One region of the Agrobacterium sp. DKPNP3 genome, then DNA from elsewhere that is predicted to be linked to it. Evidence: predicted binding sites of a transcription regulator. Region 1 holds the regulator's gene; the other holds the start of a gene.

Region 1 (4,378 bases):
CTTGGCAAGCTTTTCCTGGCCCGGCACTTCATAGAGGTTGGAGACGTGCCAGACCTTTTCGGCCTGCGTCTTGATCGCCTCCACAAGGTGCGGATGGGCATGGCCCAGCGAATTCACAGCCACGCCAGCCGCAAAATCGAGATATCGCTCGCCGCTTTCCGTGTACAGCCAGACGCCCTCGCCTCGCTCAAAACGCAGGGGGGCTCTTGCAAATGTATCGAACAATGGCGCGGCGGCTTCGGCCATGGCTGTATCACTCCTTGCGCAAATGCGCTGTAAGACGGTTGTCAATAGGCTCTTAGGGTTATCCCTTGCCTGAAAATCAAAAATGCCGCCTCGCGGCGGCAGGGGCACTATTGTCACTTCGCTTGCCGATGTCAACAAAAGTCCGTATTCCCTAGGGTTCTCAAGCCCTAGTAGGTGGCTGGGCGCCAGACCCAAGGTGTTGCCTTTCTGACTCAACCCGCCAGCAAGTTGGGGAAAACCGCAAAATCGATTCGAGATGATTCCCGCGACTCTTGCCACGGAGTCTGCGTGGCACTAGGTTAATCGCTAATTACTAGACTGCAATGCGGCGGAACTAGTCACCAAAAATCAGGCAGAAACCACACTCGCGGCACTCCCGCGAGACGGAGAGGGATTCTGCCAAAAATACACGCGAAAAGCGGAGAAGCGGCATGAACTGGACAGACGAACGGGTCGAAAAGCTCAAGAAATTGTGGTCCGAGGGACTTAGCGCCAGCCAGATAGCAGCGCAGCTGGGCGGTGTTAGCCGCAACGCCGTCATCGGCAAGGTCCACCGTCTCAACCTGCCGGGTCGCGTCAAGGCTGGCGGTCCTGTCACTTCGGCGCGCACAGCGCCCAAGCGGACTGCTGCCCCTGCCCCTCGCGCGGCGAATTTTGCTGGCCGCGTCAACGCTGCACCGGCCCGGATCCTGACGCGTTCCAACGCCGCGACCGCCCTTCAGGAAGAGGTCGGCATCGAGACCGCGGAAGTTCTCGATTACGTTCCTTCCAGAAACGTCGTCACGCCAATCTCCCGTCGTCTGACGCTGACGGAACTGACCGAGCGCACCTGCAAATGGCCGGTCGGCGACCCCTTGAAAGACGATTTCCATTTCTGCGGCTGTGAAGCGCTGGAATCTTCGCCCTATTGCAAGTTCCATGCGAAACTCGCCTATCAGCCGGTAAGCGAGCGCCGTAAGGCTTGAGTGTTGCGGCACGCATTCGACACTCAAAAACTACGGGCCTTCGGGCCCGTTTTTTTGTGACAAAACCAGAGCGGATCGGGATCAACCACAACAAAAGACCCGACACCAATCCGGTTTCGGGCCTTTTGTTTTTCGCGGAAAATTACTTTGATGGAACGCGCCAGTCGGATGGCATCCGCTCAGGCTTCCATGGAATAGCCGGCGCCGCGCACCGTGCGGATGACATCCTGCATGTGCGAAAAATTAAGCGCCTTACGCAGGCGTCCGACATGCACGTCGACGGTACGCTCATCGACGTAGATATCATGGCCCCAGACACCATCGAGCAATTGCGAACGGGAGAACACCCTGCCCGGAGAGGTCATCAGGAATTCCAGAAGGCGAAACTCCGTCGGACCGAGACGCACTTCACGGCTTTTGCGGTGAACGCGATGCGTCTCGCGATCCAGTTCGATATCCCCGCATTTCAGCACCGAAGACAGAACCTCGGGGCGGGCCCGGCGGAGCATGGCCTTGACGCGGGCCATGAGTTCCGGCGTGGAGAACGGCTTGACGACATAATCGTCCGCACCCGTTGCGAGGCCACGAACACGTTCGCTTTCCTCGCCGCGAGCCGTCAGCATGATGATGGGCAGGCGTTCCGTTTCCGGCCGCATTCTGAGCCGACGGCAAAGCTCGATACCGGATACACCAGGCAGCATCCAGTCTAGAATGAGAAGATCGGGGGTACGTTCCTGAAGCCTGATTTCCGCCTCGTCACCACGGGGTATCGTGTCGACATCGTATCCCTCAGCCTCGAGATTGTAACGAAGAAGGACGCTGAGCGCTTCCTCATCTTCCACAACTGCAATCTTGGGCACCATATGCTGAACTCCGCAAGGCTTTGCCTGTCTCTTACTCGGTCACCGAACCGAGCGTGTTGGAACTGTCGTCCTTCGGACGCTCGCCCTCCGGCTGGCTGCCGGTGGTCATGTAATAGATTGTCTCGGCGATATTGGTGGCATGGTCGCCGATGCGCTCGATGTTCTTGGCGCAGAACAGAAGATGCGTGCAGGTCGTGATATTGCGCGGGTCCTCCATCATGTAGGTCAGAAGCTCGCGGAAGAGCGAGGTGTACATGGCATCGATTTCCTCGTCGCGCTCGCGGATGGCATTGGCCTTCTCGGCGGAGCGGGTCGAATAGACGTCGAGGACTTCCTTGAGCTGCACCAGCGCCAGTTCCGACAGGTGTTCGAGACCACGGGCAAGCTTGCGCGGCACGCCGGTGCCGGCAACCGCAATCACGCGCTTGGCCGTGTTCTTGCCAAGATCGCCCACACGCTCGAGATCGGCTGCAATACGCAGCGTGCCGATGATTTCACGAAGGTCTGCCGCCATCGGCTGGCGCTTGGCGATGGTGACGATTGCCTTGTCGCCGATCTCACGCTCGGCGTGATCGAGGATGGTGTCGTCAGAAATGACTTTCTGCGCCAGCGCGGCATCCGAGTTCACGAGCGCCCGCACGGCGTCGGCACACATCTGTTCGGCAAGGCCACCCATTTCCGAAATACGGCGTGTGAGGAATTTCAACTCCTCATCATAGGCGGACATGATATGCGAATGGGTCGTTGTCTGGTTCACGGTCTAGTCCTCCGGCTTGGCCTGCAGGCCGTGCCCGGAGCGGGACACGGCAGCGGCACCAGTCTTGTTCGGTTTCTTTGAAGCGCCGGCCTGTATCAGCCGAAGCGGCCCATGATGTAATCCTGCGTGCGCTGATCATCCGGATTGGTGAACATCTTGTCGGTTTCGTTTTCCTCAACAAGATGACCAAGGTGGAACATGGCGGTGCGCTGGGAAACACGCGCCGCCTGCTGCATGGAGTGCGTGACAATGACGATGGTGTAGTTTGTCCGCAGCTCGTGGATCAGTTCCTCGACCTTCGCGGTGGCAATCGGGTCCAGCGCCGAGCAGGGCTCGTCCATCAGGATCACTTCCGGGCTGACGGCGATCGCACGGGCGATGCAAAGGCGCTGCTGCTGGCCGCCGGAAAGGCCCGTGCCGGACTCATGCAGACGGTCCTTCACCTCGTTCCATAGACCGGCTCGCTGGAGGCTCTGCTCAACGATCTGGTCCATATCCGCCTTGTTGCGGGCGAGCCCGTGGATCCGCGGGCCGTAGGAGATGTTTTCGTAGATCGACTTCGGGAAGGGGTTCGGCTTCTGGAACACCATACCGACGCGGGCGCGCAGTTCCACCACATCGATCGCCTGGTCGTAGATATCGTCGGTATCAAGCGTGATCTTGCCGGTGACGCGGCAGCCGTCGATCGTGTCATTCATACGGTTCAGGGTGCGCAGGAACGTGGATTTGCCGCAGCCCGAGGGGCCGATCAGCGCGGTCACGGTGTTCTCCCGGACGTTGAGGTTCACGTCGTAAAGCGCACGCTTTTCGCCGTAATAAACCGATACGTCCTTACCGATCATCTTGTATGAGACTTCATTCATTTTCTTGTCCAGCGCCTTTTCAACTGCTGCTTCCGACAACATGTTCATTGCTCAATCTCCCTTTACCAGCGCCGTTCGAAGCGGCGACGCAACAGGATTGCGCCCACATTCATGACGATGAGGAACAAAAGCAGGATGATGATAGCGCCGGATGTCCGTTCGACAAAGGCGCGCTCTGCCTCATTCGCCCACATGTAAATCTGCACCGGCAGGGCCGTGGACGGATCCATCGGCGTTGTCGGATAGTTCGCGACGAATGCCACCATGCCGATGAGGAGCAGCGGCGCCGTTTCGCCCAGCGCATGCGCAAGGCCGATGATCGTGCCGGTCAGGATGCCGGGCATGGCAAGCGGCAGCACGTGGTGGAAGATCGTCTGCATCTTGGAGGCACCGAGACCGAGCGCCGCGGCACGGATCGAGGGCGGCACGGCTTTCAGGGCGGCGCGGGTCGCGATGATAATGGTCGGCAGCGTCATCAGGGTGAGCACAAGCCCGCCGACCAGCGAAGCCGAGCGCGGAAAGCCCATGAAGTTGATGAAGACGGAGAGACCAAGCAGACCGTAAACAATGGAGGGCACAGCCGCGAGATTGTTGATGTTTACCTCGATGAGGTCGGTCAGACGGTTCTTCGGGGCGAACTCTTCGAGATAGATCGAGGCGGCGACGCCGATCGGCAGCGACAGC
Region 2 (4,378 bases), on a different contig from region 1:
ATAACCCTTCCAGAAAACCTGCCGCGCCATGATGGAAATCCGCCTGTTTTTTTGAACTCCCGGATCAAACAGCCTCGATAAGCTTTTGTTCCAGGAGCCCCTTCCAAGCTTGTCGCATGTCAGCTGAAGAGCGAGGTCAGTCCATAAACCGAAGCCGAGATCAGTGCCGCCGCCGGCATGGTGACGACCCAGGCGATGACGATATTGCCTGCAAGCCCCCAGCGCACCGCCGAGACACGGCGGGCCGCACCCACGCCGACGATCGCGCCGGTGATGGTGTGGGTGGTGGAAACGGGGATACCGAGCCAGGTGGCGCCGAACAGGGTCAGCGCACCGCCGGTTTCGGCACAGAACCCCTGCATCGGGTTGAGCCGGGTGATCTTCGATCCCATCGTATGCACGATGCGCCAACCGCCGAACAGTGTGCCAAGCGCCATGGCAGACTGGCAGGAGATCACCACCCAGAACGGAACATAGAAGCTTTCGCCAAGATGCCCCTGGCTGAAAAGCAGCACGGCGATGATGCCCATGGTTTTCTGGGCATCATTGCCGCCGTGGCCCAGCGAGTAAAGCGAGGCGGAAATGAACTGCATCACGCGGAAGGTTCGGTCGACGGCAAACGGCGTTTGCCGCACGAAAAGCCATGACACGGCCAGTACGAGAATGAGCGCCAGAAAGAACCCGATGGCCGGCGACATGAAGATCGCGCCAACTGTCTTCAATAGGCCTGACCAGACGATGGAATTAAAGCCCACCTTGGCAAGGCCGGCCCCGACGAGGCCGCCGATCAAGGCATGCGACGAGCTGGACGGTATGCCGAAAACCCAGGTGACGATGTTCCAGACGATAGCGCCGATGAGGGCCGCAAAGATGACTTGCGGTGAGACGATGGCCGGATCGATGATGCCGGTGCCGAGGGTCTCTGCCACATGCAGGCCGAAGAAGAGAAAGGCGATGAAATTGAAGAACGCCGCCCACGCGACTGCATATTGCGGCCGCAGCACGCGCGTCGAAACGATGGTGGCGATGGAATTGGCGGCGTCGTGCAAGCCGTTCAGGAAGTCGAAGAACAGTGCGATGGCAATGAGGCCGACAAGCAGCGGCAGAGCGAGTGCGACATCCATCACACGTTCTCGATCACGATGCCGCTGATCTCATTGGCCACATCCTCGAACCGGTCGACAACCTTTTCGAGTTCGCCATAGATTTCGCTGCCGATCATGTAGGCCATTGCATTGCCGGTCGCACCATGGCGGCGGAAGAGATCCTTCAGCCCCTGATCATGGAGCTCGTCGGAGCGGCCCTCGACCCGCGTCACCTCTTCGGCGATCGCCGACAGGCGTTGCGCGTTCGCACCGACCTTGTTGAGAAGCGGGATTGCCTCCGCGGTCAGTCCAGCTGCACGCACGATCTCATGGCCCATCTCTTTCATAAGCGGGTCGAACTCGCTCTGTTCGAAAAGCCTGATTGTCTTGACGGTCTTGTGCATCATGTCGATGGCATCATCCATCGACTGGATGAGGTCCTTGATGTCGCCACGATCGAATGGCGTGATGAAGCTGCGTCTAACGGCAAGAAGCACATCGCGGGTAATGTCATCAGCCTGATGTTCGAGCGCAACGATCAGCTCACAGTTCTTGTCGACGTCTGTCCCGCTCAGCAATTGGTCAAGGGCTTCAGCCGCTTTGATGACGGTTTCGGAATGTTTGCTGAACATGTCGAAGAAACGGTCCTCGCGCGGCATCAGCTTGCGAAAAATACTCATCATGCGAATTGGCCCTCAATGGCGCTATATTAGTTGTCGGGGGTGATTGTCATAAAACTGTCATAAATCCACGCGGGGCATTGATGCAACCCGGAAAATCAGCACTATCAACGGATATGAAATCATCAAAGAAGCGCCGCAAATCCCGACCGGCTCGTCCACTGACCTTACTCCAGCAACTGGCTGCGGTTCCCGAAAAGCTCTTCACCGGCGCTTTTCGGCAGCAATATGCCGCCTTGTGCTTCCGTTATGCCGCCGATGGCGAGGGCGTTGAGATTTTGCTGGTCACCTCCAGGACCAGCGGCCGGTGGATCATTCCGCGTGGCTGGCCGATGAAACGCAAGAAGCCGCACCAGGCAGCGGCGATCGAAGCGTGGGAAGAGGCGGGCGTGCGCGGCCGCGTCAGGAAGGACGCCGTCGGCCGCTATACGTATCTGAAAATGCTCGATAACGGCGATGTCGTCCCCTGCATGGTGGATGTGTTTCAGATCGAAGTGACTGAGGCTGACGCCAGTTTTAAGGAACGCGGACAACGCGTCTCGGAATGGGTGCGCCCCGATGAAGCGGCAAGGCGTGTCCGGGATATTGAACTGAAATCACTGCTGGTCGATTTCCGCCCGAAAGGCAAGAGGAAACGAGAAAGCGGCGGAAAGCTGTAAGCCGCAAGCTGCCGTTCCACCTATATCGCCAGCAGCCGAAAGAGGCGGATCAGAATCGCCTGTTGTCTCGGCTTTGTGTGGCCCGCTCTGGCGAGCTTCATCGGGTAGGGACGGCTCCGCCCTGAACCTTCTGCAGTCCACAGTCGCGAACGATCTCCGCAATATGGGAAAATTGCGCCGAAAGCGGATTGCTCCTGCGCCACACCATGCCGATTGTGCGTGATGGACACGGCTCCGCCAGCCGGAACACCGAGACGGAGGATTGCCGCGTCTCCATATCGACGGCCATCTGGGGAATGAGGGTCACGCCTATTCCGGCACCAACCATCTGAACAAGTGTCGAGAGCGAACTGCCTTCCATCAGCACCCGTGGCGGCGCGTTCGTGGTGCTGCAAAAAGAAAGGGCCTGGTTGCGGAAACAATGACCCTCCTCCAAGAGCAAAAGCCGCATTTCGCCCAGCTTGTCAGCGCTCGGTACCGGCATTCCCTCGTCCTCGGAAGGACGTACCAAAATGAATTCTTCCGAAAACAGCGGAACCTCCTCAAGCGCTGGTTCCGAGACGGGCAGGGCAACGATCGCCATGTCGAGCCGGGCTTCGAGCAAGTCCTCAATAAGCTTCTGCGTCACGGCCTCACGCGGCCGAGCTTCCAAGTCCGGATAATGGCGGGTCAGCGTCTTGATGACCTGCGGCAACAGATAGGGCGCGACCGTCGGGATGACCCCGATCCGCAGCCGACCGCTGAGCGGTCCCTGACCGGCGCGCGCCAGATCCTGCAATTCATCCACAGAACGCAGGATCGACCGCGTACGCTCGGCAAATTCTTCACCAAGGGTGGTCAGCCTGATCTGGCGGCTGCCACGCTCGACAAGCGGCGCACCAATCAATTCCTCCAGTTCCCGGATCTGCAAAGAAAGTGCAGGCTGAGAGATGGCGCACGCTTCCGCCGCGCGCCCGAAATGGCCGATCTTTGCCAAAGAGTCAAAATAACGGAGGTGTTTCATCGATAGGGTAATCATAAGCTCAGGATATCGGAGCCTTTAGAATATACAATTGGAAATTATGGAACCCGACTGTTAGTCATCTTCGTGACAGAAAGAAGATGTAGCTGTGAGAGATCACTAGCGCTGTCGTCGGCCTCTTGCAGATGGCGGCTGCTGCATGTGTCGAGTTGACTGTTACGATTAATTGTAAAACCCATCGGAGGGCGAAATGGACGCAACTTCTAAACCGGCTGGTAAATGTCCCGTCATGCATGGAGGCAATACGGCTTCCGGTAAATCGGTGACCGAGTGGTGGCCGAATGCGCTGAACCTCGACATCCTGCACCAGCACGACACCAAGACCAACCCGCTTGGAACCTCCTTTAACTACCGCGAAGCCTTAAAGACGCTCGACGTCGAGGCACTCAAAGCCGATCTGCGCGCCCTGATGACAGACAGTCAGGACTGGTGGCCGGCCGACTGGGGTAGCTATGTCGGCATGATGGCGCGCGTGACCTGGCATGCGGCCGGCTCCTATCGCGTCACAGACGGTCGCGGTGGCGCCAACACCGGAAACCAGCGTTTTGCGCCTCTCAATTCCTGGCCTGACAATGTTAACACCGACAAAGGGCGCCGCCTGCTCTGGCCGATCAAAAAGAAATACGGCAACAAGATTTCCTGGGCGGATCTCATCGCTCTTGCCGGCACTATTGCCTATGATGTTGCAGGTCTGAAGACCTACGGTTTCGCCTTCGGCCGCGAAGATATCTGGGCTCCGGAAAAAGACACCTACTGGGGTGACGAAAAAGAATGGCTGGCGCCGAGTGATGGCCGTTACGGCGACGTGACCAAGCCAGAGACGCTTGAAAATCCGCTCGCCGCCGTGCAGATGGGCCTCATCTACGTCAATCCGGAAGGCGTGAACGGCAAGTCCGATCCTATGGCGACCGCAGCACAAATGCGCGAGACCTT

The links. The regulator PhoB, encoded in region 1, activates phosphate uptake and scavenging genes when phosphate is short. The targets are predictions, from matches to a motif close to TGTCATNNANCTGTCAT.
Region 2: the regulator PhoB is predicted to act here: its motif matches at 1,813-1,829, upstream of ACUTJJ_RS06480 (DUF47 family protein).

What each region holds. Positions count from the first base shown of each region.
Region 1 is NZ_JBQYSN010000006.1:35,235-39,612, reverse strand. It holds gene ACUTJJ_RS03115 (aspartate aminotransferase family protein) at 1-246, opposite strand, end outside; gene ACUTJJ_RS03110 (GcrA family cell cycle regulator) at 678-1,211, shown strand; gene phoB (phosphate regulon transcriptional regulator PhoB) at 1,391-2,074, opposite strand; gene phoU (phosphate signaling complex protein PhoU) at 2,106-2,801, opposite strand; gene pstB (phosphate ABC transporter ATP-binding protein PstB) at 2,927-3,742, opposite strand; gene pstA (phosphate ABC transporter permease PstA) at 3,757-4,378, opposite strand, start outside.
Region 2 is NZ_JBQYSN010000014.1:66,664-71,041, forward strand. It holds gene ku (non-homologous end joining protein Ku) at 1-30, opposite strand, end outside; gene ACUTJJ_RS06475 (inorganic phosphate transporter) at 120-1,124, opposite strand; gene ACUTJJ_RS06480 (DUF47 family protein) at 1,124-1,768, opposite strand; gene ACUTJJ_RS06485 (NUDIX hydrolase) at 1,882-2,424, shown strand; gene ACUTJJ_RS06490 (hydrogen peroxide-inducible genes activator) at 2,522-3,442, opposite strand; gene katG (catalase/peroxidase HPI) at 3,636-4,378, shown strand, end outside.